DNA from 2 places in the Azospira sp. APE16 genome. Region 1 is predicted to be linked to the other one. Evidence: riboswitches for the same ligand, from Rfam matches in the RefSeq annotation. Region 1 holds a riboswitch; the other holds the start of a gene.
The links. A riboswitch is a leader RNA that binds a small molecule or an ion and turns the genes downstream of it on or off. The one in region 1 is predicted to bind glycine.

Region 1 (14,117 bases):
CGCCAGGGCAGGGGGGCTCAAAGTCCGCCCAGGTCCTCGATGGCGTCCACCACCATGCTGGTGCCCACGGCAATGAGCAGGATATCGGAGGCAACCCGCACGTAACGGTAGCCGGCTGGCGGCGTGCCGAGGCGGATGGAAAGGTCCCGCGGCAGGTCGTAGATGACCACGCCGCTGGGCAGGCGGGCGCCCCGCTGCCACTGCTTGGCCTGTCCCGGCGGCAGGCAGCCGTTGTGTTTTTTCGCCAGCCCGGGCGGGCAGCCCTTGCTGCGGATGCTGTTGCCGTAGTAATCCCGGATCAGGTCCCGGTCACCGCCGCCGAAGCGGATTTCCACCGAGGCGCCGTCACGGCGCCCATCCCGGCCATCCCGGCGGCCATCATCGCCCCGGCCCCGGTCATCCCGGTCGTTACGGCCCTTGCCCGGACGTTCGTCCTGGCCATGTTTGTCGTTGCCGCCGCCGGCCCAGGAAGGTTTGTCGGCGAAGGCCGGGGCGGTGCCGAGCATCAGGCCTAGGCCGATGGCGGTCCACAGGGGGGCATGTTTGTGTTTTGGCTGGGACATGGATCAGTCTCCTGGCTGGTGTTGTCGTGGCCCGCAGGAAGCGGGCGGGTCGAGCTTAACCCTCCGCCCGCAGCCGTTCAAGGCCCGGCGGCGGATGGGCCGCAAAGCCCGCCCGCCGCCGGGCCTGCCGGTGGCCTAGAGCAGTGCGTTTTCCTTCTTGCCCTCCTTCAGGGTGACGTTGCCGTGCAGGGTCGGAATGCCGGGTTCGGCCGGGCTGGCCTTGGCCGAGCCTGCCTGGTGTTCATCCCCCAGGGAGCGCACGTCGCCGGAAACCTGGCCGCCTTCGTCGATGAGGATGCTGCCGTAGCGGATGGTGCCGCTGACTCGGCCGCTGGCGTGGATGAACAGCTGCTTGCGGGCCACCAGCTCGCCTTCGAAGGTGCCCCGGATTTCCGCCACGTCGATGCTGACCTTGCCGGAAAAGGCGCCCTGTTCGGCGATCTGGATCAGGCGGCTGTCCAGGGTGGCCTCCACCCGTCCTTCCACCACCAGGGTGTCGCAATCCTGGATTTCCGCCCCCTTCAGCTTGACGTCGGGGCCGACGATGAGACGGCTGCCGGAGGGCTGTTCCTTGTCGGCAGCCACCGGCGCCGGCGGCGGTGCACTGGCCGTGCTGGCCGTGCTGGCTTTGGGCGCGCTGCTGACGTTGCTGCTGTTGGTCTGGGGCGCGCTGCCGGGCCAGGGATTGCGGGGCAGGACGGTTTCCTCGCGCTTGGAGGAAAACAGGGATTGCTTGTTCAGCATGGAAGCTCCTTTTCGCAGGTTGGAGCCTTTACTTCGCAAGGCCCGTGCCTGGGATCGGGAAAGGATGCCGCTGCCAGCCAGGGCTGGCTGAAATCCCGCGCCAGTTGGCGACTTTGGGGCGGGTGCGACGATTACGGCAATGCTCCCGGCCTGCTTCCGGCGACCCGGATTTGTCGTGGGCTCCCGACGGCCTGGGGAGCCAATGCCCCTAAGTGCCTGTTTTTTAGGCGATGGCTGCCTGTTGGGGGAGGGCGACGTCGGGGCCGGCCCGGGTCGGGGGTGCCGGCCATGGGGCCGGGCGCCCCTTTTCCCCGTTGCCTCAATGGCTTGGCCGACCGCCCGGGTAGACATCCGCCGGAGCCTGGCGTAGCATCCGCCGCCCCCTGCCGACCTCGCCGCGTTGGCCGGCAACCTTCGTCTTCGCCACCAACCGCCGTCATTCCATGCCTGCCACCGCTCCCCGCCGCGCCTGCGGCCTCGACTTCGGCACCTCCAACTCCACCGTGGGCTGCCTGCGCCCCGGCCAGCCCACGCTGCTGGCCCTGGAGGAGGGCAAGGTGACCCTGCCGTCCGTGGTCTTCTTCAATGCGGAAGACAACAGCACCAGCTTCGGCCGGGCCGGCCTGGGCGAGTATCTGGCCGGCTACGAGGGCCGCCTGATGCGCTCCCTGAAAAGCCTCCTGGGCAGCAGCCTGCTGGACGGCAAGACCGAAGTGCAAGGCCGGGCCCTGCATTTCCGTGACCTGCTGGCCCAGTTCATCGGCGAACTGAAGCGACGGGCCGACCGCCAGGCCGGCGGCGAATTCGAGCAGGCGGTGCTGGGCCGGCCGGTGTTCTTTGTGGACGACGACAGCGACGCCGACCGCCTGGCCGAGAACACCCTGGGCGACATCGCCCGGGCCGTGGGCTTCAAGGAGGTCAGCTTCCAGTACGAGCCCATCGCCGCCGCCTACCACTACGAGACCACTCTGGCGCGGGAGGAACTGGTGCTGGTGGCCGACATCGGCGGCGGCACCTCGGACTTTTCCCTGATCCGCCTTTCCCCCGAGCGGGCACGCCAGGCGGAGCGCCGGGACGACCTGCTGGCCAACGGCGGCGTGCATATCGGCGGCACCGATTTCGACCGCCTGTTGAGCCTGGCCGGGGTCATGCCCCTGCTGGGCTACCGCAGCCTGCTGCGCAGCGGCCGGGAAATGCCGGCCAGCATCTTCTTCAACCTGGCCACTTGGCACACCATCAACTTCGCCTACACCCGCCAGGTGCTGGCCGAACAGCAGCGCCTGGCCATGGATGCGGCAGCGCCGGAAAAGATGCAGCGCCTGCTGGGGCTGATCGGAGAACGGGCCGGTCACTGGCTGGCCAACGAGGTGGAGCAGGCCAAGATCGCCCTCTCGGATGCGGACACCTGCACCCTGTCCCTGGAGCGCCTGGAAGCCGGCCTCAGCCATGAGCTGAGTCGCAGCGAGTTCGATCAGGCCACGACAAGCCTGGTGGAACGGGTCGAAGGCACCGTCAGCGACTTGCTGCGGCAGGCGGGTGTCGACGCCGGGCGGATCGATACGGTGTTCTTCACCGGCGGTTCCAGCGGCATTCCCCGTCTGCGCCAGCGCATCGCCGCCGTCCTGCCCCAGGCCCGGGCGGTGGAAGGGGATCTCTTCGGCAGCATCGGCGCTGGCCTGGCGGTGGAAGCGGCGCGGCGCTACGGCTGAGGCCGAGGCTGGCGGCTGAACCGGCTCAGGCCCCTGCCGGCTTGTCGGCAGCCCAGGCCAGGGCCAGGGAGCCGATGGTCTGGCCCGTATCGTCCTGGATCACGGAAAAACTCATGCTGACGTAGCGCTTCTGCCCGTCCACCTGCAGGGCCCGGGTCAGGCGGGGCTTGCCCGGATGCTGCACGGCGCCCCGGGCCATGGCCTGGTGGAAGCCGCGCCAGTGGGCGGCGCGCAGATGCTCCGGAATGATCAGGTCCAGACTGGCGCCGATGGCGGCGGCGGCGGGAAAGCCGAAGAGGGCGGTGGCCGCCCCATTCCACAGGCGGATTACTCCTTCCTTGTCGGCCAGGATCAGGGCCGCATCCATTTGCTCGGCCAGCAGCCGGTGGATCGACGCCGGCAGGTCGTCCGGGGCAGGGCCCAGCACCTGCCAGGCATACATGAGGGAAGCTTCGTTGAATTCCTGGCCGCTTTCCTCATCCCGCCACCACCGGTTGCCCTGGGCATCCTCTCCCCGGTAGCGCCAGCGGCGCTGTTCGCCGCTGCACAGTTCGATGCGGTAGAGGCTGTGCGGCAGCAGGGGCGCAGACATGGGAACTCCCTTTATTCCAGGGGAAAGACCTGTTGGTAGAGGGCGTGGCTGGCGTAGGCCAGCAGGGGGAAAACCAGCGGAAAGGGAAACAGCAGCAGGATGCTGCCGATGACGCCGGCAGCCAGCAGGACGCCCCACAGCAGCGCCAGGAGGAAGTTACCGAAGACGGCGCGGACGCTGAGAACCACGGCCTGGATCAGGTTGGCCCGGCCGTAGTGCAGCAGGGGCACGGCGAAGGCGGTGACGGCGTAGATCATGAAGGCCAGCACCGCCCCCATGAGGGAGCTCCAGCGCAGGAAGGCCTGCACGTCGGTGCCGGGGCTGAGCAGGGTGGCCAGGCCCCGGGGTTCGCCGCCCACCATGAAGCCGTAGAGTGTGGCCGCGTCGGTGATCCAGATCAGGTAGAAAAAGGTGCACACGGCACCGATGGCCCACAGGCCGGTGGGGGCGCGCCGGTAGGCGGTGAAGGCCAGGGCTGCAGGGGCCGCTTCACCACGGGCGCTGCGGTCCGCCAGTTCGAAATAGCCCACCAGCAGCAGGGGGCCGACCAGCATGAAGCCGCCGCTGGCGGCTAGGGCCAGGGGGGCGACGGCGGCCTGGCCCAGGATCAGCCAGATCAGTACGCCGACGACGGCCAGGGGCAGGGCCAGGAGCGCGCTGGGGCCCGGGTTGCGGGCGAAGGTGCGCCCGCCGCTGGCCAGGGCGGCCCCCAGATGGGCAAGTCGCAGACGTCGGGGCTGGATGGCCATGGGGGCTCCCATAGGATCAGGCGGTTAGGACGGGTCCAGGGTCAGCAGCAGGGCGCCTTCGGCCAGGACGTCGCCTGCGCAGACGAAGACTTCCCGCACCGTGCCGGCGTAAGGGCTGGGAATGTCCAGGGCCACCTTGCCGGTTTCCAGGGTCAGGATGTTGTCGTCCCGTGCCAATGTGTCACCGGCTTGGACCAGGAGTTCCAGCACGAAGACGTCGCCCTGGGCGCAGTTGCCGCAACTCTCCCAGCATTCGGGGTATTTGGGCATGCGCACTTCGATGGGACCGGACATGGGGGAAGGGTAAGGGGATGGAGGTGGAATTGTGCCCCGGCCCGGGGCATCGGCCTTTGACCGAAATGAAATGTGGGGAAAAAAGCGGGGAGTGGCCCCGCCCCGGGAACGGGACGGGGGGCGGGAAGCTCAGGCGCTGAGCTTTTCGTCCAGGGAAATATCGACCATGAGATCGTTGGAGAGCCGTTCCAGCTCGCCGGTGAGGCCGCGCACATCCAGTCCCGGCCCGGCCAGCAGGCTGACCTGGGCGTGGAAGAGGATTTCGGCGGACATGGGGGCACTGGAGGTGTGGGTGGCCAGCTCCTCCACATTGACGCCGTGGCGGGCCAGCACTTGGGAGACCTCGCGCACGATGCCAATGCGGTCGTGGCCCACCAGGGAAAGGCGCAGGCGGCGGCCCTTGGGGGCTTCCTGGCTTTCGGGGGAGCTTTCTACCGTCACCTTGAGCAGGGAGAGGCCGGCCAGTGCCTGCTGCAGGGCTGGGGCCTGCTCGGCCGGTACGCTGACCTTGAGGATGCCGGCAAACTTGCCCGCCAGACGGGACATGGAGGATTCCAGCCAGTTGCCCTGATGGGTGGAGATGGCGGTGGATAGCTGCTCCACCAGGCCGGGGCGGTCGTCACCGATGACGGTGAGTACCAGGATCTGATCAGCCATGTTGGTAGTCCTCCACAGGGGCGCAGGCGCAGAAGAGATTGCGGTCGCCGTACACGTCGTCGATGCGGTTCACGCTGGGCCAGAACTTGTTCTCAGCCACCCAGGCCAGGGGATAGCAGGCTTCCTGACGGCTGTAGGGGCGGCTCCAGACCTCGTCGGCCAGATCCTTCTGGGTGTGGGGGGCGTGCTTCAGCGGGTTGTTGTCCGCCGGCCACTGGCCCGCTTCCACCTTGCGGATTTCGTTGCGGATGGCGATCAGGGCGTCGATGAAGCGGTCCAGCTCGGCCTTGGATTCGGATTCGGTGGGCTCCACCATGATGGTGCCGGCCACCGGGAAGCTCACCGTGGGGGCGTGGAAGCCGTAATCCATGAGGCGCTTGGCGATGTCGATCTCGGCGATGCCGGTGGCCGCCTTGATGGGGCGGATGTCCAGGATGCACTCGTGGGCGACGCGGCCGTTCTTGCCCCGGTACAGCACGGGGTAGTGTTCCTGCAGGCGGGCGGCGACGTAGTTGGCGTTGAGGATGGCCACCTGGGTGGCGGTCTTGACGCCCTTGCCGCCCAGCATGGCGATGTACATCCAGGAAATGGGCAGGATGGAGGCGGAGCCGAAGGGAGCGGCGGAAACGGCGCCCTGGCCCTTGTGCTTGCGCTCGGCAGGGCCGGTGGCCTGCACCGCGTGGTCGGCCATGTAGGGGGCCAGATGGGCCTTGAGGCCGATGGGGCCCATGCCCGGGCCGCCGCCGCCGTGGGGGATGGCGAAGGTCTTGTGCAGGTTCATGTGGGACACGTCGGCGCCGATGAAGCCGGGAGCAGTGAGGCCCACCTGGGCGTTGAGGTTGGCGCCGTCCATGTACACCTGGCCGCCGTTGGCGTGCACGATGTCGCAGATATCCTTCACCGCTTCCTCGAACACCCCGTGGGTGGAAGGGTAGGTGAGCATCAGGCAGGAGAGCTTGGCGGCGTGCTGCTCGGCCTTGGCCTTGAGATCGGCCACGTCCACGTTGCCGTTGTCGTCGCAATCCACCACCACCACCTGCAGGCCGGCCATCTGGGCGGTGGCCGGGTTGGTGCCGTGGGCGGACTTGGGAATCAGGCAGATGTCGCGCTGGCCCTGGCCGTTGGCCTCCTGGTAGCGGCGGATGGCCACCAGGCCGGCGTATTCGCCCTGGGCGCCGGAGTTGGGCTGCATGCAGACGGCGTCGAAACCGGTGACGGTCTTCAGCCACTCGGCCAACTGCTCGATCATCTCCAGGTAGCCCTGGGCCTGGTCCAGGGGCGCGAAGGGGTGGATGTCGCCGAACTCGGGCCAGGTGACGGGAATCATCTCGCTGGTGGCGTTCAGCTTCATGGTGCAGGAACCCAGGGAGATCATGGAGTGATCCAGGGCCAGGTCCTTGTTCTGCAGCTTCTTCAGGTAGCGCAGCATCTCGTGTTCGGTGTGGTGGGTGTTGAACACGGGATGGCTGAGGATGGCGTCGGTGCGCAGCAGCTCGGCCGGCAGGGCTGGGTCGGCGGCGGCCACCTGGGCGTCCAGGGCCTCGATGTCGACTTTCACGCCAGCGATGAGTTGCAGCAGGGTGGCCACGTCTTCCCGGGTGGTCTTTTCATTGAGGGCGATGCCGAGGCGGCCGCCCTCGATCAGACGCAGGTTGTAGCCGGCATTCTGGGCGGCCTGGTACACGGTGAGGGCCTTGGCCCCCAGGTCCAGCTGCAGGGTGTCGAAGTAGCAGGCGTTGAGCTGCTTGATGCCGGCCTTGGCCAGGCCCGTGGCCAGGATGGCGGCCAGGCGGTGGATGCGGCGGGCGATGGTCTTGAGACCCTCGGGGCCGTGATAGACGGCATACATGCCGGCCATGTTGGCCAGCAGCACCTGGGAAGTACAGATGTTGGAATTGGCCTTCTCCCGGCGGATGTGCTGTTCCCGGGTCTGCAGGGCCATGCGCAGGGCCTTGTTGCCCCGGGCATCGACGGAGACGCCGATGATGCGGCCGGCCACGGAGCGCTTGTGTTCGTCCTTGCAGGCGAAGAAGGCGGCATGGGGGCCGCCGAAGCCCATGGGAATGCCAAAGCGCTGGGAAGAACCCAGGGCCATGTCGGCCCCCATGGCACCGGGGGATTTCAGCAGCACCAGGGCCATGAGGTCGCAGGCCACGGCGGTGACGGCACCCTTGGCCTTGAGGGCGGCGATGGTGGCGGTGAGGTCCTGCACCTCCCCCTTGTCGTTGGGGTACTGCAGCAGGGCGCCGAAGACCTCCACCGTGGCGGCTTCTTCCACCGGCCCGAAGATCAGCTCGAAGCCGAAGTAGGCGGCCCGGGTCTTGACCACGTCGATGGTCTGGGGGAAGCAGGCTGCATCCACGAAGAAGCGGTTGGAGCCGGACTTGGAGACGCGGCGGGCCATGGTCATGGCCTCGGCGGCGGCGGTGGCCTCGTCCAGCAGGGAGGCGTTGGCCAGTTCCAGACCGGTGAGATCGATGATCACCTGCTGGTAGTTGAGCAGGGCTTCCAGGCGGCCCTGGGCGATCTCGGCCTGGTAGGGGGTGTAGGCGGTGTACCAGCCCGGGTTTTCCAGCACGTTGCGCAGGATCACCTTGGGCGTCAGGGTCTCGTGATAGCCCTGTCCGATGAGGGACTTTTTCACCACATTGCGACCGGCCAGGGCCTTCAGGTCGGCCAGGGCCTCATGCTCGCGCCGGGGGGCGGGCAGGGGCAGGTCGGCGGGGAAGCGGATGGCGGCGGGCACGGTCTGATCCACCAGCTGATCCAGGCTGGCGGCACCGATGGCGGCCAGCATCTGGCTCATTTCGCTGGCGCAGGGGCCGATGTGGCGGGCGATGAACTCGTCCTTCTGTTCCAGGGCGGAAAGGGACTGGGGCAGGGTATCGGACATGGGCAATCTCGGGAGGCGGAAAGAAAAAAGGGAAGGGGCTTTGCCCTTCCCTTGTCTGTTGGCTTATTCGCTGTCGGCCACGGCACCGTAGGCGGCGGCATCGAGCAGGGCGCCCAGGTCGCCGGCGTTGGCCGGCTGCAGCTTGAACAGCCAGGCGGCGTAGGCGTCCTGGTTGAGGGTCTCGGGGGCATCCACCACGGCCTCGTTGACGGCGGTGACGCTGCCGGCGATGGGGGCGTACACGTCGGCGGCGGCCTTCACGGATTCCACCACGGCGGCTTCCTGGCCGGCGGCCAGGGTCTTGCCCACTTCCGGCAGCTCGATGAAGACCAGGTCGCCCAGGGCTTCCTGGGCGTGGTCGGTGATGCCCACGGTGACGCTGCCGTCGGCTTCGAGGCGAACCCATTCGTGGCTCTTGGTGTACTTCAGATCGGCGGGAACGTTGGACATGGAACTCTCCTTAAGTTGAATGTGAATTCTGATTGCTGAAATCGGGATAAATCAGGCCACGGCCTTGCCGTGACGGGCGAAAACGGGTTTGACCACCTGGGCGTTGAGCAGCTTGCCGCGGATATCCACCTGCACGGTGTCGCCAATGGCGACGCCCAGGGGCAGGCGGGCCAGGGCGATGGATTGTTCCAGGGTGGGGGAGAAGGTGCCGCTGGTGATTTCACCCTCGCCCTGGCTCGTCACCACCTTCTGGTGGGCCCGCAACACGCCCTTGTCCAGCAGCTTGAGGCCGAGGAACTGGGCCTTCTGGCCGTTGGCGAGGAGGGCGGATTTGCCGACGAAGTCCCGCTCGGACTTGAGGTCCACGGTCCAGGCCAGGCCGGCGTCCAGGGGGGAGACGGTTTCGTCCATATCCTGGCCGTAGAGGTTCATGCCGGCCTCCAGGCGCAGGGTGTCCCGGGCGCCCAGGCCGCAGGGGCGCACGCCGGCGGCGATCAGGGCATTCCAGAAGTCCTCGGCCTTGGCAGCGGGGAGGGCGATCTCGAAGCCGTCCTCGCCGGTGTAGCCGGTGGTGGCAATGAAGAACTGGCCGATCTGGGTGCCGAAGAAGGGGGCCAGGTTTTTCGTGGCGGCCTTCACCTCGGGCAGCACCTGCCACACCTTGGCCTTGGCCTGGGGGCCTTGCACGGCGATCATGGCTACGGCCTTGGGACCTTCGCGCAGGGGAATGACGGAGACGTCCAGCTGCCACTGACCCAGGAGCTGATCCATCCAGGCCAGGTCCTTGTCGGCGGTGCCGGCGTTGATGACCACCCGGTAGTGGGTGTCGGTGAGGTAATAGACGATGAGATCGTCCACCACGCCGCCTGCCTCGTTGAGCATGGCGCTGTAGAGGGCCTTGCCCGGGACTTTCAGCTTGTCCACGTTGTTGGCGATGAGGCGCAGGAGGAAGGCCTTGGCGTCGGCACCGGTGACATCCACGGCGCACATGTGAGAGACGTCGAACATGCCGCAGTCGTTGCGCACGGCATGGTGCTCCTCGATCTGGGAGCCGTAGTTCACCGGCATGTCCCAGCCGCCGAAATCCACCATGCGGGCATTGAGGGCGCGGTGGGCCTTGTTGAGGACGGTTTGCTTCGTCATTTCAGTTCCTTGGGCGGGGCTGTGAAAGCCGATTCTGAAAACGAAAAAGGGGCGAGCCGGAAAATTCCAGACAGGTCTGGTTTCCGGCTCGCCCCCTCTGTCCTGCAACCTGAGAGTGTTGCGGTCCCCGTTCGTTCCACCCGGAGGATGGAGAAACAGCGGCCGTTGCCCCCTTCGGTGGGCCGCCCGGACCGGGGGCCGCTCTCCAGAGATGTTCTGCCGCAAACGGTCCTTTTTGCCTGAGCGATTTCGGGGCTAGCGAATGGTGGATTGCGCCTTCGGCGGCAGCCCGTGGAAGCCGGGCCGCGCTCTCCCGTTTGCGCGGCGGACTATACCCAAAGGCAGGGGGCATGACAACAAGCCCGGGCGGCGCTGCCAGCGGCGTTTTCCCAGACCGCGCCAATGCTAGATTTCAGGCCGTCGCCCGGATGCCCGGCAAGGGCCTCCGGGAGGGCCGGGAGTTGGCTTGCTACATGGGTTGATAAATATTTGTTGAGAAGCACTTGCATTTGGATGGGTTCGTGATAATAATTCTCATTAGTTTGTTAGCCATCCATCTGTTCAGGAGCACCCGCCATGTATGTCTGTGTCTGCCACGCCGTTACTGATCGCCAGATCTCAGCGTCCGTAGCCATGGGCGCCTCCACGCTTGCCGACCTGCGCGACGAGCTGGGGGTGGGCACCTGCTGCGGCAAATGCGCCCGGGAAGTGCGCCAGCAGTTGCGCGACGAACTGGGCCAGTGCCGGGGCTGCGGCAAATGCGCTAACGCCAAGCATTGTTGAACCTCGGGTTGCGGTTCGGTCGGGCAGTCCGTTCCGCTTTTTCCCCTTGCCCTCGCGTCACATCGGCGCGGGGGCTTCTTTTTTGTGCCTTGTGCTAATCTACCGGCATCCATTCCCCAACGAATCAGGAGCCAGCCATGAAGGGCGATAAAAAAGTCATTCAGTACCTCAACAAGATTCTGGCCAACGAGCTGACCGCCATCAACCAGTACTTCCTGCATGCCCGCATGTACAAGAACTGGGGCCTGAAGAAGCTCAACGAACACGAGTACCACGAGTCCATCGACGAGATGAAGCATGCCGACAAGGTGATCGAGCGCATTCTCTTCCTCGAAGGCCTGCCCAACCTGCAGCAGCTGAACAAGCTGTTCATCGGCGAGAACACCAAGGAAATGCTGGAGTGCGACCTGAAGCTGGAACTGGCCGCCATCCCCCTGCTGCGCGAAGCCATTGCCTACTGTGAAGGCGTGGCCGACTACGTCACCCGGGATCTGCTGGAAGACATCCTGGAAAGCGAGGAAGAGCATGTGGACTGGCTGGAAACCCAGCTGGAGCTGATCGCCAAGGTGACCCTGCCCAATTACCTGCAGTCCCAGATGCACGACGACTGAGTCCTGCGCCACCACACCCGGGGCCGGCCTGTGCCGGCCCTTTTCATTTGCCTGCCATGAAACCGAGCCGAGTCGAATATTTCTCCCTGCGCGGCCGTCGCCAGGCCCTGCGCCGCTGGGGGCCTGCCGAGGCGCCGCCCCTGGTGTTGCTGCACGGCTGGATGGACGTTGCCGCCTCCTTCCAGTTCGTGGTGGATGCCCTGAGTCGGGAGTGGTCCGTGCTGGCACCGGACTGGAGGGGCTTCGGCGACAGCCAGGAAAATCGGGGGCCCTACTGGTTCGCCGATTACCTGGGTGATCTGGATGCCATGCTGGACAGCCTGTTCCCCCGGCAGGCCGTGCCCCTGGTGGGGCACAGCATGGGCGGCAACGTGGCCTGCCTGTACGCCGGATTGCGGCCCCAGCGGATCAGTCACCTGGTCTCCCTGGAAGGTTTCGGTATCAATGACATGGTCCCGGCCCAGGCGCCGGAACGCTTGTCGGCCTGGCTGGATCAACTGGCTGCGCCGCCCTCACTCCATGCCTACGCCGACCGGACCGCCCTGGCATCCCGCCTGCGCCGGGACAACCCGCGCCTGACACCTGCTCGGGCCGAGTTCCTGGCCACCCATCTGGGGCGTGTCGACGATGACGGGAGTGTGAAGTGGGCCGGCGATCCCTGGCACAAGGCCGCCAGTCCGCTGCTCTACCGGCTTGAGGAAGCCAAGGCCTGCTGGCGCCGGGTCCAGGCGCCCACCCTGTGGGTGCGGGGAGCGGAAACCTCTTTCCTCAAACGCTTTCATATAGACGAGGGCGACTATCGGGAACGCCTGGGCTGTTTTGCCTCGGCCCGGGAAGCCGTGGTGGCCGATGCCGGCCACATGCTGCATCACGATGCGCCCGAGGCGGTGGCAGCGCTGCTGGAGTCCTTCATCACGGCCTGAGGCCAAGGGGCGGCGCGGCCCCTGTGCTATGATTCCGCGCTTTCCTGCTGTCTTGGGGCGCCTTTGTCGCGACCTGCCGATGTCTGACCTGAACTGGGATTTCCACTGCCACTCCACCGCTTCCGACGGCCTGCTGCCGGCGGCCGAAGTGGCGCGCCGCGCCGCCGGCAACGGGGTGCAATTGCTGGCCCTGACCGACCATGACGATCTGGCCGGCCTGCCCGCAGCCCGGGCCGCGGCGGAGGAAATGGGCATGGGCCTGGTCAATGGCGTGGAAGTTTCCATCGAATGGGAAGGCCTCTCCATCCACGTGGTGGGCCTGGGCTTCGATGCCGCCAATCCGGTTCTGAACGAAGGGCTGGCCGGCATCCGCAGCGGCCGGGTGGAACGGGCTAGGCGCATGGCCGAGGCCCTGGAGGCCATTGCCATCCGCGGCGCCTTCGAGGGCGCCATGGCCTATGCGGAAAACCCCAACCTGATTTCCCGCGCCCATTTCGCCCGCTATCTGGTGCAGATCGGCCTGTGCAAGGACGTGCACAACGTCTTCGACAACTACCTCACCCCGGGCAAGCCCGGCTACGTGGAGCATCGCTGGGCTTCCCTGGAGGACGCGGTCAGCTGGATTCGTGCCGCCGGCGGTTTGGCCGTGGTGGCCCATCCGGGGCGCTACAAGATTTCCAATGCGGCCTTGCGCCGTTTTCTGGGCCAGTTCAAGGATGCGGGCGGGGAGGGCATCGAGGTGGTGACCGGCAGCCACAGCCCCGACCAGATCCATCATTTCGCCCGCCTGGCCCGCCATTACGGCTTTCTCGCCTCCCGCGGCTCCGACTTCCACGGGCCGGAGGAGAGCTATACCGATCTGGGGCGCCTCTCGCCCCTGCCGGACGGCCTCACGCCCATCTGCTCCCGTTTCGTCTGATCATCCACGCCATGGCCGAATATCTTTCCCTCCATCCCGATAATCCCCAGCCCCGCATGCTGGCCAAGGCCGCCCAGGTCCTGCGGGAGGGGGGGCTGATCGCCTTTCCCACTGACTCCTGCTATTCCCTGGCCTGCCATCTGGGCGACAAGGAGGCCCTGGATCGGCTGCGGGCCATCCGCGGCGTCGATGACCGGCACCACATGACCCTGATGTGCCGCGACCTGTCCCAGATCGCCCACTTTGCCCGGGTGGACAATGCCCAGTACCGCCTGCTCAAAACGGTCACGCCGGGCAGTTACGTGTTCATCCTGGAAGGCACCAAGGAACTGCCGCGACGGGTGATGCACCCCAAGCGCAAGACCATCGGTCTGCGGGTGCCCGACCATCTGGGCGCCCTGGCCCTGCTGGAGGAGTTCGGCGAGCCCCTGCTCACCGCCACCCTGCAGCTGCCCGGGGATGAAGCGCCTCTCACCGAAGGCTGGGAGATCCAGGACCGTCTCGACGACCAGCTGGAGCTGATCCTGGATGGCGGCCATTGCGGCACCGAGCCCACCACCGTCATCGACCTCACCAGCGGGGCACCGGAACTGGTGCGGGCCGGCCGCGGAGCGCTGGCCCCCTTCGGTCTCTGACCAGCACGGCCGACCGGAGCCGGGTCGGTCCCTTTGGTAGAATCCCCCCTTTATTACGCTGACGCGCCATGGACCAACTGATCCAGACTCTTGCCATTGCAGCCCTGCCGGTGATCTTCGCCATCACCCTGCACGAGGCCGCCCATGGTTATGTGGCGCGCCACTTCGGTGACCTGACGGCCTATGCGGCGGGGCGCATCAGCCTCAATCCCCTGCGCCACATCGATCCGGTAGGCACCATCCTGATTCCGGTGCTGATCCTGCTCTTCTCCGGCGGTAGCCTGCTGTTCGGCTATGCCAAACCGGTGCCCGTGGATTTCGGCCGCCTGCGCCGTCCCAAGCAGGACATGCTGTGGGTGGCCGCCGCCGGCCCCCTGGCCAACCTGGCCATGGCCATCGGCTGGGGTTGCATGCTCAAGCTGGCCCAGCTGCTGCCGGTGAATGCCTATACC
Region 2 (14,117 bases), 870 kb from region 1:
AGAGCTTCGTCGCCCGGGCCCCGGAAGCCGTGGTGGCCCAGGAGAAGGAACGCCTGGCCAACTTCAGCGCCACCGTGGACAAGCTCAAGCCCCAGCTGGAAAAGCTGAACAAGGCCTGAGCCGGCCCGCCCCCCCAGAAAAACGCCCCGGTTGAGCCGGGGCGTTTTTGTTTTCAGGGTTGGGGAAGCTGAAGCCCTAGAGACATTGCAGGCACTCGGCCTGCGAGGCAATAGGCACGCCATTTCTGGCAGGACATCGCTGGCGAATGCCGTCCTTGCTTGCCCCCAGGGCAGGTGGCCTTTCAGCCCTGGGACGACAGCGTCACCGGCACCAGCCCCCGCAGGGCGTTGCCCATGTACAGCGCTTCGGCCCGGGCCAGGTCGGCCAGGGTCAACACCCGTTCCCGGGCCTCGCCGGATTCCAGCAGGCGCCGGCGCAGGATGCCCGGCAGCAGGCCGCAGGCCAGGGGCGGGGTGTAGAGCACGCCGTCGAGGCGGGCGAAGACGTTGCTGCGGGCACCCTCGCAGACTTCGTCCCGCTCGTTGAGGAAAAGGGCATCGAAGCCGCCGGGCAGGGCCATGACCCGCTGCAATTCCCCATCGTAGAGGGCCCGGGCGGTGGTCTTGTGGCGCAGCAGGTAGCGGCGGGAATCGAGACGGTGGGGCGAGAGATGAACCTGCCACGGCCCCGGAGCGGACTCCAGGGGCACGACCTGCCGCTGCAGGGTGCCGGCCTTGTTGAGGCTCAGGCGCACACGGAAGCACCCCCGGGGATGGGCCGTGGCCAGGGCGGCCAGGGCCTGGGCCACGCTGGCGTCGTCGTGGGTAAAGCCCAGGGCCTGGGCCGAGGCGGCCAGGCGCTGACGATGCAGTTCGCCGTCGGGGAAGACGCCGTCATCCAGGCGCAGGGTCTCGATCAGCTCCAGGCCCGGGTCCAGGTCGGTGAGGAAGCGGGCCTTGAGCAGGCATTCCCGGTACTCGGCGGCGGGCTCGGAGTCGGTGACGATGCCGCTGCCCACACCCATGACGCCGCGCCCGTCGGCTGCCAGTTCCAGGCTGCGGATGGCCACGTTCAGGCAGAAATCCCCGTCCGGCGCCAGCAGCCCCAGGCTGCCGGTGTACAGGCCCCGGGGCCCGACTTCCAGTTCCTCGATGATTTCCATGGCCCGCAGCTTGGGCGCGCCGGTGATGGAACCGCAGGGAAAGAGGGCCGCCAGGGTCTCGCCCGGGCCGACGCCCGGGGCCCGGGCGCTGACCGTGGAGGTCATCTGGAAGACGCTGGGGTAGGTCTCGATGGCGAACAGCTCTTCCACCCGCACCGAGCCGGTCTGGGCCAGGCGCCCCAGGTCGTTGCGCAGCAGGTCCACGATCATCAGGTTTTCCGCCCGGTCCTTGGCCGAGGCCGCCAGGGCGGCCCGGTTGGCGGCATCGCCGGCCTCGTCCGCCCCCCGCGGCGCGGTGCCCTTCATGGGGCGGGTGCGCAGGGTGTCGCCGCGGCGCGCGACGAACAGTTCGGGGGACAGGGAGAGGATCCGTCGCTCCGCCGTCAGCACCAGGCCGCCCAGGGGCGTCGGCTGGCGTTGCCGCAGGCGGGCGTAGAGGGCCAGGGGATGGCCGTAGGCCTGGAAATGCAGGGGAAAGGTGAAATTGACCTGGTAGCAGTCGCCAGCGGCGATGTAGTCCCGGATGCGCTGCACCGCCGCGGCATGGGCGGCTTGGTCCAGCCCCGGCACCAACTCGGCGATACCGCAGGCGGTCTGCTCTGCCGGCAGGGCCGCCACCTGGTCCGCCAGCCAGTTCCGGGCGGCATCGGCGTCAAGTCGTTGCGCCGCGGCGAAAAGCCACAGGTGGCCCCGGGGCGCTGGGCTGTCGGGCAGGAGATGCGGGCATCCCGCCTTGCCCGGCTGCAGCAGGCGCCCCAGTTCGTAATCCAGGGCCAGCACGGCCCACCAGCCCCGGGCGGCGCCATCCTTGGCGGCGGCCAGCCCACGCTCCAGGTCCTGTAAGGTGTGCAGGGCATGGGTCTGTCGCAGGTCAGTGCACAGCCGGGCGCCGCCCTCCTCTTCGAGGAAGGCGAAGGCGGCGGCCTCGACGGGGCCCGGGGACGGCGGGGTCAGGGACAACGGGGAAGGGGAAAAGAAAGCGGCAGGAACGGCACGGCAAGGAGGCCGCCGCACCGGACGGCAGGGCCTACTTGCGCTTGAAGAGGAAGGTGAACACCCGCTCCTCTTCGCCGGAGGCCAGCAGTTCGTTGCCGGTCTGCTTGGCGAAGGCCTGGAAGTCCTTCACCGCCCCCGGGTCCGTCGCCAGGACGCGCAGCAGCTGGCCGCTCTGCATTTCCGCCAGGGCTTTCTTGGTACGCAGGATGGGCAGGGGGCAGTTGAGGCCCTTGACGTCGAGTTCGCGATCGGGGGTCATGGCAGGCGGGATTCAGGAGAAAGGCAGGCCGCCATGGTAGCGGCCCCCCGGGGCCTTGCCAAGCCGCCGGGAAGGCCGGCCTAGCGCTTCTGCCGGGCTTCCTCTTCCTGACGGGTGCGTAGCTCCCGCAGGCGGGCATCCACCACGGACTGCTCGTAGAAATTGCCGTCGCCGGAGCGCTGGGCCATCTGCAGCTGGTCGATGGCCGGCAGCAGCTGCCCCTGCAGGGCATAGGCCTCGGCCAGGGCCTGGTGCTGCTGCAGCCGCCGGCCCAGGGCCGAGGCGGTCTTGGCCTTCAGGCTCCACAGCTTGTAGTCGCCGGTGTACAGCTGCAACTGGCCTTCCAGATAGGCCAGGGCCTCGGCCGGGCGCTTATCCGCCAGCAGGGCCTCGCTGTAGCCGTACATGAGGGACTTGGCGAAGGGGGCATTGCGCAGGGCGCTCTTGTAGATGGCGATGGCGCCGGCCACGTCACCCTGGGCGCTGCGGCTCTCCGCCGCCAGATTGTCCAGCATCGGCGAAGTGACCTTGAGCCGGCGCAGATTCTGGATTTCCTGTTCCACCGCGGCGTAGTTCCTGGCCCGCAGCTGGGCATGGGCCAGGCCGAAGCGGATGCCGGCTTCATTGGCAAACTTGCGTTCCTTGAGCAGGTGCTCCAGGTCCACCACCGCCTCCCTGGGCGTGCCCAGCTGGGCCCGCAGCTTGCCGCGCACTAGGTGGAAATCCAGGCTGTCCGGCACCTGCTTGTAGGGCGTCTTCTGGGCCCGGTTCTGCATGTCGGCGATCCGCTCCACCGTCAGGGGGTGGGTGCGCATGTAGGACGGGGCATTGTTCTCGTAGAGGCGGGAAGCCTGCTGCAGGCGCTGGAAGAAATCTCCCATGCCGCGCACGTCGAAGCCGGCCTTCTCCAGGGTCTGGAAGCCGATGCGGTCCGCCTCCCGCTCGAAGTCCCGGGAGAAACCGAGCTGGGACTGCACCATGGCCGCCTGGGAGCCGACGATGGCGGCGGAGGCCGCATCCGGGTTCTTGCTGGCGGCCAGCAGGGCCAGGGCCATGGCGGCCATGGCGACGATGGAGTTCTGCTTTTCCTTGGCGATGCCCCGGGCCAGGTGATGCTGGGTGACGTGGGAGATTTCGTGGGCCAGCACCCCCGCCAGTTCCGATTCGCTCTGGGCCGAGGTGATCAGGCCCGTATTCACCCCCACGTAGCCGCCGAAGGTGGCGAAGGCGTTGATGGTGGGGTCCTTCATGACGAAGAAGGTGAAGCCGAAGCCCGGATCGGGACTGGCCGCCGCCAGACGCTGGCCCAGCTGGTCCACGTAGGCGGCGATTTCCGGATCGTCCAGGTATTGGGGATCGCGCATGCGGATTTCGTTGAGGATGCTCTCCCCGACTTTCTTCTCCAGTTGGGGCGGAATGTCGCTCTGGGAGGAGTCCCCCAGGTCCGGCAGACCGTCCGCCAGGACCGGCGGCATGGCACCGAGGAGAGCGGCCACCAGCATGGTGGCGATGGCGCCGCGCCGGACACGCCGGGGGCGGGAAGGCTGGGTTCGCGGGGCAAAATTCATGGTGCTATGATACCGCGCTTCCCTTGCCCGTTCCCTGACGCCATGGCCGCCGAAACAACCTTTACACAATTTACCCATTTCGACGCCGGCGGCCAGGCCCACATGGTGGACGTGGGCGACAAGGCCGAAACCCAGCGCCGTGCCATCGCCACCGGCCGCATCCTGATGGAGCCAGCTACCCTGGCCCTGATCCGGGACGGCAACGCGAAGAAGGGCGACGTCATCGGCATCGCCCGCATCGCCGCCATCCAGGGCGCCAAGCGCACCGCCGACCTGATTCCCCTGTGCCACCCCATCGCCCTCACCCGGGTGGCCGTGGACTTCAACATCGATGCCGCTGCCAATGCGGTGGAATGCACCGCCACCACCCAGTGCACCGGCCGCACCGGGGTCGAGATGGAAGCCCTCACCGCCGTCAGCGCCGGCCTGCTCACCATCTACGACATGTGCAAGGCCGTCGATCGCGGCATGCACATCGAAGGCATCCGCCTGCTGGAAAAGGCCGGCGGCAAATCGGGCCTGTGGCAGGCCGAGTGACCCTCCTCCGACAGATTCCTTACCCAAGAGACCCCATGGACGCCATCCGCCGTCATCTCCTGCAAAGCGCCGCCCGGGGCGGCCTCGCCGTCGCCCTCCTGGGGGCCGGCCTGCTGCGCCCGACCCGGGTGCTCGCCGCCGACTGGAACCAGCCGGCCTTTGCCGCCACCACCCTGGGCGACGCCCTCAAGGCCTACGGCACCTCGCCGGTGCCCGACAGCAGGGAAGTGCAAATCGTCGCCGCCGACGTGGCTGAGAACGGCGGCAATGTGCCGGTGGAAGTACTGGTCAAGCTGCCCGCAGTGCAGAGCATCGCCCTCTTCGTCGAAAAGAATCCCTTCCCCCTGGCCGCCAGCATCGATCTGGCGCCGGGCGTCCTGCCCTACCTCAAGGTGCCCCTCAAGCTGGCCGAATCCACCCGGGTCAAGGCCGTGGTCAAGGCCGGCGGCAAGACCTATGTGGCCACCCGGGAAATCGGCGTCACCATCGGCGGCTGCGGCGGCTAGGAGAAGAAAATGGCAGAACCCATGAAAATCCGCGCCACCCACCAGGGCGAATTCACCGAAGTGAAGGTGCTCTTGCAGCACCCCATGGAAACCGGCCAGCGCCGGGACCCGAAAACCGGCAACAATCTGCCGCCCCACTTCATCCAGACCTTCAGCCTGGCGGTGAACGGCAAGCCCATGGTCCAGGCCCAGCTCAACACCTCGGTGGCGAAAAACCCGGTGCTGACCTTCCGCCTCCAGGGCGTCAAGGCGGGCGACCGGCTGCAGGCCCAATGGCATGACAACAAGGGCGACAGCCGCAGCGACGAGGCTGTCGTCGGCGCCTGACTCCGGACCAGCATCCGGCCCTACAAAACAAAAAAGCCCGCCTGGATGCCAGGCGGGCTTTTTCTTGGTGCAAATCCTGTGGGGCTTAAGCCTTCTGGATGTTGGACGCTTGCTTGCCCTTAGGACCTTGGGTGACGTCGAAGCTGACCTTCTCGCCTTCCTTCAGGGTCTTAAAGCCATTCATGTTGATGGCGGAGAAATGAGCGAACAGATCTTCGCTGCCATCATCGGGGGTAATGAAACCAAAACCCTTGGCGTCGTTAAACCATTTGACGGTACCAGTTGCCATATGTGCTACTTCCTTCTTGAATAAATCTTAAAACGGGAACTACTGTGCGTTGACTCCCCGACTGGCATGTTTGGTTTTCAAGACCGTGCGTGCGCCGTGCCAGAGTGTTTAAAGAATCCGGCAATTACTTGAAGCCAAACACAGCCGACGTTGTACGCTAAGTTGTTTGCATACGTCAAGCTATTTTGCGCCCCCCGCCGCCCATTTGCCCCGGACCCGGCGAAAGTCCTTGATAGACGGGGCTCCGGGCCAGTAAATACGGGCCTTGGCCAAGAGTGTTGCAGAATGCCCAAAGCCGATTAGAATCGGTCCATGGCGATACAGCATGAAAACAATCAGGGCAGCGTGGCCCTGGAAAAGAAGAGCTCCAAGGTCAAGCCGCCACCGATGTATAAGGTGCTGCTTTTGAACGACGATTTCACCCCCATGGACTTCGTCATTCTGGTGTTGCAAAAGTTTTTTGCCAAAGATCGAGAACAAGCGACGCGAATCATGCTCAAAGTCCATAACGAGGGGCGGGGATTGTGCGGGGTTTACCCCCGGGACATCGCCGCCACCAAGGTGGATCAGGTTGTTGCATTTGCACGCCAGCATCAGCACCCCCTGGTGTGCGTTATGGAGGAAAACTGAATGATCGCGCAGGAACTTGAAGTCAGCTTGCACATGGCCTTCGTCGAGGCTCGGCAAAAGCGCCACGAATTCATCACCGTCGAGCATCTGCTGCTGGCGCTGGTGGACAATCCTTCCGCCGCCGAAGCCCTGCGCGCCTGCTCCGCCAACGTGGAACAACTGCGGCGGGACCTGCAGACCTTCATCGACGAGCACACCCCCACGGTGAGCGGCGAGGACGAGATCGACACCCAGCCGACCCTGGGCTTCCAACGCGTGATCCAGCGCGCCATCCTGCACGTGCAGTCGTCCGGCAAGAAGGAAGTGACCGGTGCCAACGTGCTGGTGGCCATCTTCGGCGAAAAGGACTCCCACGCCGTGTTCTTCCTGCAGAAGCAGGGGGTCACCCGGCTCGACGTGGTGAACTTCATTTCCCACGGCATCAGCAAGTCGCCCCAGCCGGCCAAGGCGGAAACGGAACAGGAGACGGACGGCGACGGCCGCCCCGAAGCCGGCCCCCTGGAGAGCTACACCATCAATCTCAACGCCCAGGCGCTGCAGGGCAAGATCGACCCCCTCATCGGCCGGGACAAGGAACTAGAGCGGGTCATCCAGACCCTCTGCCGCCGGCGCAAGAACAACCCGCTGCTGGTGGGCGAGGCCGGGGTGGGCAAGACCGCCATCGCCGAGGGCCTGGCCCGTCGCGTGGTGGAAGGGGAAGTACCGGAAATCCTGGCCAAGGCCCACGTCTACGCCTTGGACATGGGCGCCCTGCTGGCCGGCACCAAGTACCGGGGCGACTTCGAGCAACGCCTCAAGGGCGTGCTCAAGGCCCTGCAGGACAATCCGGACGCCATCCTCTTCATCGACGAGATCCACACCCTGATCGGCGCCGGCGCCGCTTCCGGCGGCACCCTGGATGCCTCCAACCTGCTCAAGCCGGCCCTCTCCGGCGGCCAGCTAAAGTGCATCGGGGCCACCACCTACACCGAGTACCGGGGTATTTTCGAGAAGGACCACGCCCTTTCCCGCCGCTTCCAGAAGATCGACGTGAATGAGCCCTCCGTGGCCGAGACCGTGGAAATCCTCAAGGGACTGAAGACCCGTTTCGAATCCCACCACGGCATCAAGTATTCCAGCGCCGCCATCAACTCGGCAGTGGAGTTGGCGGCCCGTTTCATCACCGACCGCCACCTGCCGGACAAGGCCATCGACGTCATCGACGAGGCCGGTGCCGCCCAGCGCATCCTGCCCAAGTCGCGGCAGAAGAAGATCATCGGCAAGCCGGAGATCGAGGAGATCGTTGCCAAGATCGCCCGCATCCCCTCCAGCCACGTTTCCAACGACGACAAGGCGACCCTGAAGAACCTGGAGCGGGACCTGAAGGCCACCGTTTTCGGCCAGGATGCGGCCATTGACGCCCTGGCCAAGGCCATCAAGATGGCCCGTTCCGGCCTCGGCGCCCCGGGCAAGCCCATCGGCGCCTTCCTCTTCTCCGGCCCCACCGGCGTCGGCAAGACCGAAGTGGCCAAGCAGCTCGCCTACTTCCTCGGCGTGGACCTGACCCGCTTCGACATGTCCGAGTACATGGAACGGCATGCCGTCTCCCGCCTCATCGGCGCGCCTCCCGGCTATGTGGGTTTCGACCAGGGCGGCCTGCTGACCGAAGCCGTCACCAAGAAGCCCTACTGCGTGCTGCTGCTGGACGAAATCGAGAAGGCCCATCCGGACATCTACAACATCCTGCTGCAGGTGATGGACCACGGCACCCTGACCGACAACAACGGGCGCAAGGCCGATTTCCGCAACGTGGTCATCATCATGACCACCAACGCCGGCGCCGCCGAGTTGCAGAAACCGTCGGTGGGCTTCACTTCCAGCAAGGAAGTGGGCGACGAAATGGTGGAGATCAAGCGCCTGTTCACGCCGGAGTTCCGCAACCGGCTGGACGCCACCATTTCCTTCAAGCCCCTGGACCACGACATCATCCTGCGGGTGGTGGACAAGTTCCTCATGCAGCTGGAAGAGCAGTTGCACGAAAAGAAGGTGGAAGCCGTATTCACCGACGCCCTCAAGGATATGCTGGCGGAGCGGGGCTTCGACCCGCTCATGGGGGCCCGGCCCATGGCCCGCCTGATCCAGGACACCATCCGCGCCGCCCTGGCCGACGAACTGCTGTTCGGCCGCCTGGCCCACGGCGGCAAGGTCACCGTGGATGTGGACAAGGAGGGCAAGGTGAAGCTCGAATTCGCCAAGGAGGCGGAAGCGGTAGCCTGAGCCTGAGAACGGCAACCCGACCCAAAAGGCTGCGCCTCTTCCGGCGCAGCCTTTTTTTTGCCTAGAATCCGGAACCGCCAACCACCACCAGAAAATCAGGAGACCCCATGAGCTTCACCACCCCGGACCTGTGCGATGCCAACGAAGCCGCCATCGGCCACACCCTGCGCGTCGTCGCCCCCATGTTCAAGGCCTACGGCGGCCGTGCCCGCTTTTGCGGCCGCATCCACACCCTGAAGATTTTCGAGGACAACTCCCTGGTGCGCGAAGCCCTGGGCCAGCCCGGCCAGGGCAAGGTGCTGGTGGTGGATGGCGGCGGCTCCCTGCGCTGCGCCCTGGTGGGCGACCAGCTGGCCGTGCTGGCCCAGAAGAACGGCTGGGAAGGCATCGTCGTGTATGGCTGCATCCGGGATTCGGCCGAGATCAACCGTACCGACCTGGGGGTGCGCGCCCTGGACACCCACCCCCAGAAAAGCATCAAGAAGGGCGTCGGCGACCAGAACATCGACGTCACCTTCGGCGGCGTCACCTTCAAGCCGGAGGAATGGATCTACGTGGATGAAGACGGCGTCATCGTCTCCGCCACGCCCCTGCTGTAAGCGACACCGCCCTGCCGGGGCCGTCCGCCGGGACGGCCCCGCCCGCCCTCGTCCCCTCGCCCTCTTCCATCCCGCCTGCGCGGCCCGCGGGCACCCGCCGTTTTCCCGGCGGCGGCCGGCCATTCCCACGACCAGACAATGCCCACGGGTTTTCCCCTATTCCATTGAACAGGAAAACCGGGGGCATCCCGCACTGCCCACCCATTTCATTTCACTGCCGCGAATATCGTTTCATATAGCGGGACGCTATTTGCAACATCATAAAATTAAAAGGAAAAATATTGTCTTGTGTCTTATATAAGACATGTGTTGCTGTGCAAAATCGGCGCTATACTTTTTTCCCATCGGAGCACAGGAAACGTCACCCCGACACTGGCCTCCGAATCTTCCGCCAACGCTATTTATAGAGGAACCGAACATGAGCACTCGCGAACAGCAAATCGCCGCCCTGGAAAAAGACTGGGCTGAGAACCCCCGTTGGAAGGGCGTCAAGCGTGGTTATTCCGCTGCTGACGTGGTTCGTCTGCGCGGCTCCCTGCAGCCCGAGTACACCTTCGCCCAGCGCGGTGCCAAGGTCCTCTGGGAAAAGGTCAACGGCGGCGCCAAGAAGGGCTACGTGAATGCTTTCGGCGCCATCACCGCCGGTCAAGCCATGCAACAGGCCAAGGCTGGCCTGGAAGCCGTGTATCTGTCCGGCTGGCAGGTTGCTGCCGACGGCAACACCTCCGAAACCATGTACCCGGACCAGTCCCTGTATGCCTACGACTCCGTCCCCACCATGGTTCGCCGCATCAACAACACCTTCAAGCGTGCTGACGAAATCCAGTGGTCCCGCGGCATCAACCCCGGCGACAAGGAATTCATCGACTACTTCCTGCCCATCGTGGCTGACGCTGAAGCCGGCTTCGGCGGCGTGCTGAACGCCTTCGAACTGATGAAGAACATGATCGCCGCCGGCGCCGCCGGTGTGCACTTCGAAGACCAACTGGCTGCCGCCAAGAAGTGTGGCCACATGGGTGGCAAGGTGCTGGTGCCGACCCGCGAAGCCGTGGAAAAGCTGATCTCCGCCCGTTTCGCCGCTGACGTCATGGGCGTGCCGACCCTGATCCTGGCCCGTACCGATGCCGAAGCTGCCAACCTGATCACCTCCGACTACGACGCCAACGACAAGCCCTTCCTCACCGGCGAACGTACCCAGGAAGGCTTCTTCCGCGTCAAGAACGGTCTGGAACAGTCCATCTCCCGCGGCGTTGCCTACGCTCCCTACGCCGATCTGGTGTGGTGCGAAACCGGCGTGCCCGACATCGGCTTCGCCCGTGAATTCGCCCAGGCCGTGCATGCTGCCTGCCCCGGCAAGCTGCTGTCCTACAACTGCTCCCCGTCCTTCAACTGGAAGAAGAACCTCAACGACAGCCAGATCGCTTCCTTCCAGGAAGAACTGTCCGCCCTGGGCTACAAGTACCAGTTCATCACCCTGGCCGGCATCCACGTCAATTGGTACAACACCTTCAAGTTCGCCAAGGCCTACGCCGGCGGCGAAGGCATGAAGCACTACGTGGAAATGGTGCAGGAGCCCGAATTCGCCGCCCGCGAAGACGGCTACACCTTCGTTTCCCACCAGCAGGAAGTGGGCACCGGCTACTTCGACGACGTGACCACCGTGATCCAGGGCGGCTCCTCCTCCGTCAAGGCCCTGACCGGTTCCACCGAAGAAGAACAGTTCCACTAAGCAGCACCCGCGGGCATCCCGGCCAGGGTCGGGATGCCCGGCAGCAGCTCATTCTGCTGCCATCAGGAATCCGAATTGCATCATCCCTTATCCTCTTGCTTGGGGAACAGGCCGACACCCACAAGGTGTCGGCTTTTTTTATGTGCTGTCACAAAAAGGCCCATGACAGAAGCGGGCCTGCAGGCAAGAATGGCGGCTCCTTCCGCCTTCGCCCCCAGGCCATGAACGCCGCCAGCCTCGCCCGACTGCTCCTGCTCGCCGCCATCTGGGGCGCCTCCTTCCTCTTCCTGCGCCTCACCGTGCCAGCCTTCGGCACCGTGTGGGCGGTGGAAGTGCGGGTAATCCTGGCCGCCGCCAGCCTCACCCTGTTCGCCTGGTGGAGCGGCGAGGCCCTGCAGTGGCGCCGGCACTGGCGCCAGTACCTGATCATCGGCCTGTGCAACTCGGCCCTGCCCTTCCTGCTCTTCGCCTATGCCGCCCAGAGCCTGGGAGCCGGCCTGCTCTCCATCCTCAACTCCACCTCGCCCCTCTTCGCCGTCATCATCGGCGCCCTGTGGCTGCGCCAGCCCATCCGCGCCGTAACCGTGGCCGGCCTACTGCTGGGCCTGGGGGGCGTGGCCGTGCTGGCCTGGGACGGGCTGCAGAGCAGCGGCAGTCCCGATGCCTGGCTGCCCATGCTGGCCGCCGCCCTGGCGCCTTCCGCCTACGCCTTCGCCAGCGTGTACAGCCGACACCACGGCCAGGGCATCACGCCCCTGGCCACCACCCAGGGCAGCATGATCTGCGCCGCCCTGCTGGTGCTGCCCCTGGCCGCGCCCCAGGGCCTGCCGGCGGCGGCCACTCCCACCGCCTGGGGCGCCCTGCTGGGCCTGGCGGTGTTGTGCACGGCCTGGGCCTACCAGCTCTATTTCCGGCTGGTGCACGAAGTGGGCCCCTTGGGCGCCCTCTCGGTGACCTTCCTCATTCCGGTGTTCGGCGTGTTGTGGGGGGTGTTGCTGCTGGGAGAAAAGCTGGGCGCCCACCTGCTACTGGGCGGCAGCCTGGTGCTGCTGGGCACGGCCCTGGCCAACGGCCTGCTGAAGTGGCCGCGGCTGGCCCGCCCGGCCTAGATCAGCGGCTAGCGCGGCGCGCCACGGCGCCGGCCAGGGCCAGGATTTCATCGCCTTCGTCGGCGGAAAAACCCTCCGGCAGGGCCGGCCGGCCGTCACCAGCCAGGGCGGCGGCGACGGAACGCCCCAGGATGGTGCCGTCCGGCAGAATGGGACCGAAGAAGCGCAGTTCGCCGCCCCGGATCACCGCCAGGGTGGGAAAGGTTTCCACGTCCAGGCTGGGCAGGGCGTCCGCCGCATCCTCGATGTCGATCCAGGCCCAGGCGCCCTCATGGCCCGCCGCGGCGGCCGCCGTGGCGGCCTCGAAGCCCCGGCAGACGCCGCACCAGGCAGCGCAGAGCACCAGCACCACCGGCGCTGCCGGCGCCCCATCGGCAGCGTCGGGCCATTGCAGGTCGGCAAAGCGCAACAGGGAAGCGGGGGACTGGGACATGGCGGCAGAGGCCGCCGCAGCGGCCGCGAAGTGGGCGGGGAAGGCGGCCATTGTGCGCCAATCCCGCCGCCCGGGGGAATGGGTGGCGCGGGAAAAGGTGGGGAACCGGGCGCCGGATCACGGATAGCAGGCCCTGCCGCCCGGCATTGCCAAGGCGGCCCCGGGCGCGGATAATCCGCCCTCCCGCAGGAGAGAGGGGCCCATGCCGCAACCGGCGCCAGGCCTCCGCCGAAGGCGCAAGCTCCCATAATCGCTCAGGCACCAGGAACTGCGGGTTTCGTATTTGCCGTCTGGAGAGCGGCCGGCCGCAACGCGGCGCGGCCCACCGAAGGGGCTAAGCCGGCGCCGTGGGGCGCAGGCCGAAACTCTCAGGTACAAGGACAGGGGGAGAGGCGCATCCGGCAAGGGTCTTCAGCATGGCCTGCCGCCGGACCTTATCTGTAAAGGCGCTTCCGTCATGCCCTGCCACGCCCCAATACCGGCGCACCTGCCGGCCTATTCCCTTTGCTTTGTCGCATCCTGCCTGCCTCTGCGGGGAGGTGTGCCGTGCTGATCACCATCTACCTCATCGCCATCACCGCCGAGGCCATGTCCGGCGCCCTGGCCGCCGGCCGGCGCAACATGGACATCTTCGGCGTCGCCTTCATCGCCTTCGTCACCGCCCTGGGCGGCGGCACCATCCGCGACATGGTGCTGGGCCACTTCCCCATCGGCTGGACCCAGCATCCGCCCTACATCTACCTGGTCATTTCCGCCGGCCTGGTGACCACCCTCTTCGCCCGCTTCATGCACCACCTGAAGACCGTCTTCCTGGTGCTGGACGCCCTTGGCCTCATCGCCTTTTCCCTGATCGGCTGCGAAGTGGCCCTGGGCATGGGCTACGCCCCGGTGGTGGTGATCATGGCCGGCATGATCACCGGCATCTTCGGCGGCATCCTGCGGGACGTGCTGTGCAACCAGGTGCCGGTGGTGTTCCGCCAGGAGCTGTACGCCAGCGTCTCCCTGGCCGTGTGCAGCCTCTACCTGGTGCTGCGGGACCTGGGCCTGGGCACGGAGGCCAACACCCTGATCAGCTTCGGCCTGGGCCTGGCCCTGCGCCTCTGCGCCATCTGGCGCGGCTGGAAGCTGCCGACCTTCTCCTACCGCCAGCGCTGGGACTGATGCCGGCGCGGCCCCGGGAAATCCCCGGGGCTCGCCGATCGATTCTTTTGATGGCCGGAAACCGGCCCCGGGCCGCCGGGTCCATCCCTCATCGCCGGGCTTGACCCACCACAACAACGATGAGGAGACCCACCATGCCCCACCGCAGCATTGCCCACATCATCAGCCAGCAGACCCCGGTCACCGCAACCGCCGACCTTACCGTGCGGGAGGCCTGCCAGCGCATGGCCGCCGCCAGGGTCGGCGCCCTGCTGGTGGTGGAACACGGCTTTCTCACCGGCATCTTCACCGAGCGGGACGCCCTCAACCGGGTCCTGGCCCCGGGGCTGGACCCGGAGCACACCCTGCTGTCCGAGGTGATGACCGCCAATCCCCGCGCCGTGCCGCCGGAAAAGCCCCTCTCCTACGCCCTGCACCTGATGCACATCGGCGGCTACCGCCACATGCCGGTGGTGCAGGCGGGGCGCCCCCTGGGCATGGTCTCGGTGCGGGACGCCCTGGGGGCGGAAATCTGCGATTTCGAGCGGGACCTGGAATCCCTGGAAAAGATCGCCAC

Region 2: linked by a shared signal. The riboswitch ahead of ACLSSQ_RS04495 (trimeric intracellular cation channel family protein) and the one ahead of gcvT (glycine cleavage system aminomethyltransferase GcvT) in region 1 are both predicted to bind glycine.

What each region holds. Positions count from the first base shown of each region.
Region 1 covers NZ_CP179682.1:1,760,398-1,774,514, forward strand. The annotation lists gene ACLSSQ_RS08390 (hypothetical protein) at 18-563, opposite strand; gene ACLSSQ_RS08395 (bactofilin family protein) at 699-1,307, opposite strand; gene ACLSSQ_RS08400 (Hsp70 family protein) at 1,751-3,016, shown strand; gene ACLSSQ_RS08405 (PAS domain-containing protein) at 3,042-3,608, opposite strand; gene ACLSSQ_RS08410 (DUF2189 domain-containing protein) at 3,620-4,357, opposite strand; gene ACLSSQ_RS08415 (biotin/lipoyl-containing protein) at 4,382-4,651, opposite strand; gene ACLSSQ_RS08420 (glycine cleavage system protein R) at 4,781-5,308, opposite strand; gene gcvP (aminomethyl-transferring glycine dehydrogenase) at 5,301-8,201, opposite strand; gene gcvH (glycine cleavage system protein GcvH) at 8,265-8,651, opposite strand; gene gcvT (glycine cleavage system aminomethyltransferase GcvT) at 8,703-9,794, opposite strand; glycine riboswitch at 10,011-10,120, opposite strand; gene ACLSSQ_RS08440 ((2Fe-2S)-binding protein) at 10,428-10,577, shown strand; gene bfr (bacterioferritin) at 10,715-11,188, shown strand; gene ACLSSQ_RS08450 (alpha/beta fold hydrolase) at 11,245-12,111, shown strand; gene ACLSSQ_RS08455 (3',5'-nucleoside bisphosphate phosphatase) at 12,191-13,030, shown strand; gene ACLSSQ_RS08460 (L-threonylcarbamoyladenylate synthase) at 13,042-13,665, shown strand; gene ACLSSQ_RS08465 (site-2 protease family protein) at 13,734-14,117, shown strand, end outside.
Region 2 covers NZ_CP179682.1:895,191-909,307, reverse strand. The annotation lists gene ACLSSQ_RS04565 (valine--tRNA ligase) at 1-119, shown strand, start outside; gene pabB (aminodeoxychorismate synthase component I) at 302-2,122, opposite strand; gene ACLSSQ_RS04555 (sulfurtransferase TusA family protein) at 2,190-2,417, opposite strand; gene ACLSSQ_RS04550 (M48 family metalloprotease) at 2,498-3,985, opposite strand; gene moaC (cyclic pyranopterin monophosphate synthase MoaC) at 4,028-4,522, shown strand; gene soxY (thiosulfate oxidation carrier protein SoxY) at 4,558-5,028, shown strand; gene soxZ (thiosulfate oxidation carrier complex protein SoxZ) at 5,038-5,355, shown strand; gene ACLSSQ_RS04530 (cold-shock protein) at 5,441-5,644, opposite strand; gene clpS (ATP-dependent Clp protease adapter ClpS) at 5,957-6,274, shown strand; gene clpA (ATP-dependent Clp protease ATP-binding subunit ClpA) at 6,275-8,530, shown strand; gene rraA (ribonuclease E activity regulator RraA) at 8,638-9,129, shown strand; gene aceA (isocitrate lyase) at 9,548-10,858, shown strand; gene ACLSSQ_RS04505 (DMT family transporter) at 11,080-11,967, shown strand; gene ACLSSQ_RS04500 (thioredoxin domain-containing protein) at 11,969-12,451, opposite strand; glycine riboswitch at 12,577-12,681, shown strand; gene ACLSSQ_RS04495 (trimeric intracellular cation channel family protein) at 12,947-13,561, shown strand; gene ACLSSQ_RS04490 (cyclic nucleotide-binding/CBS domain-containing protein) at 13,696-14,117, shown strand, end outside.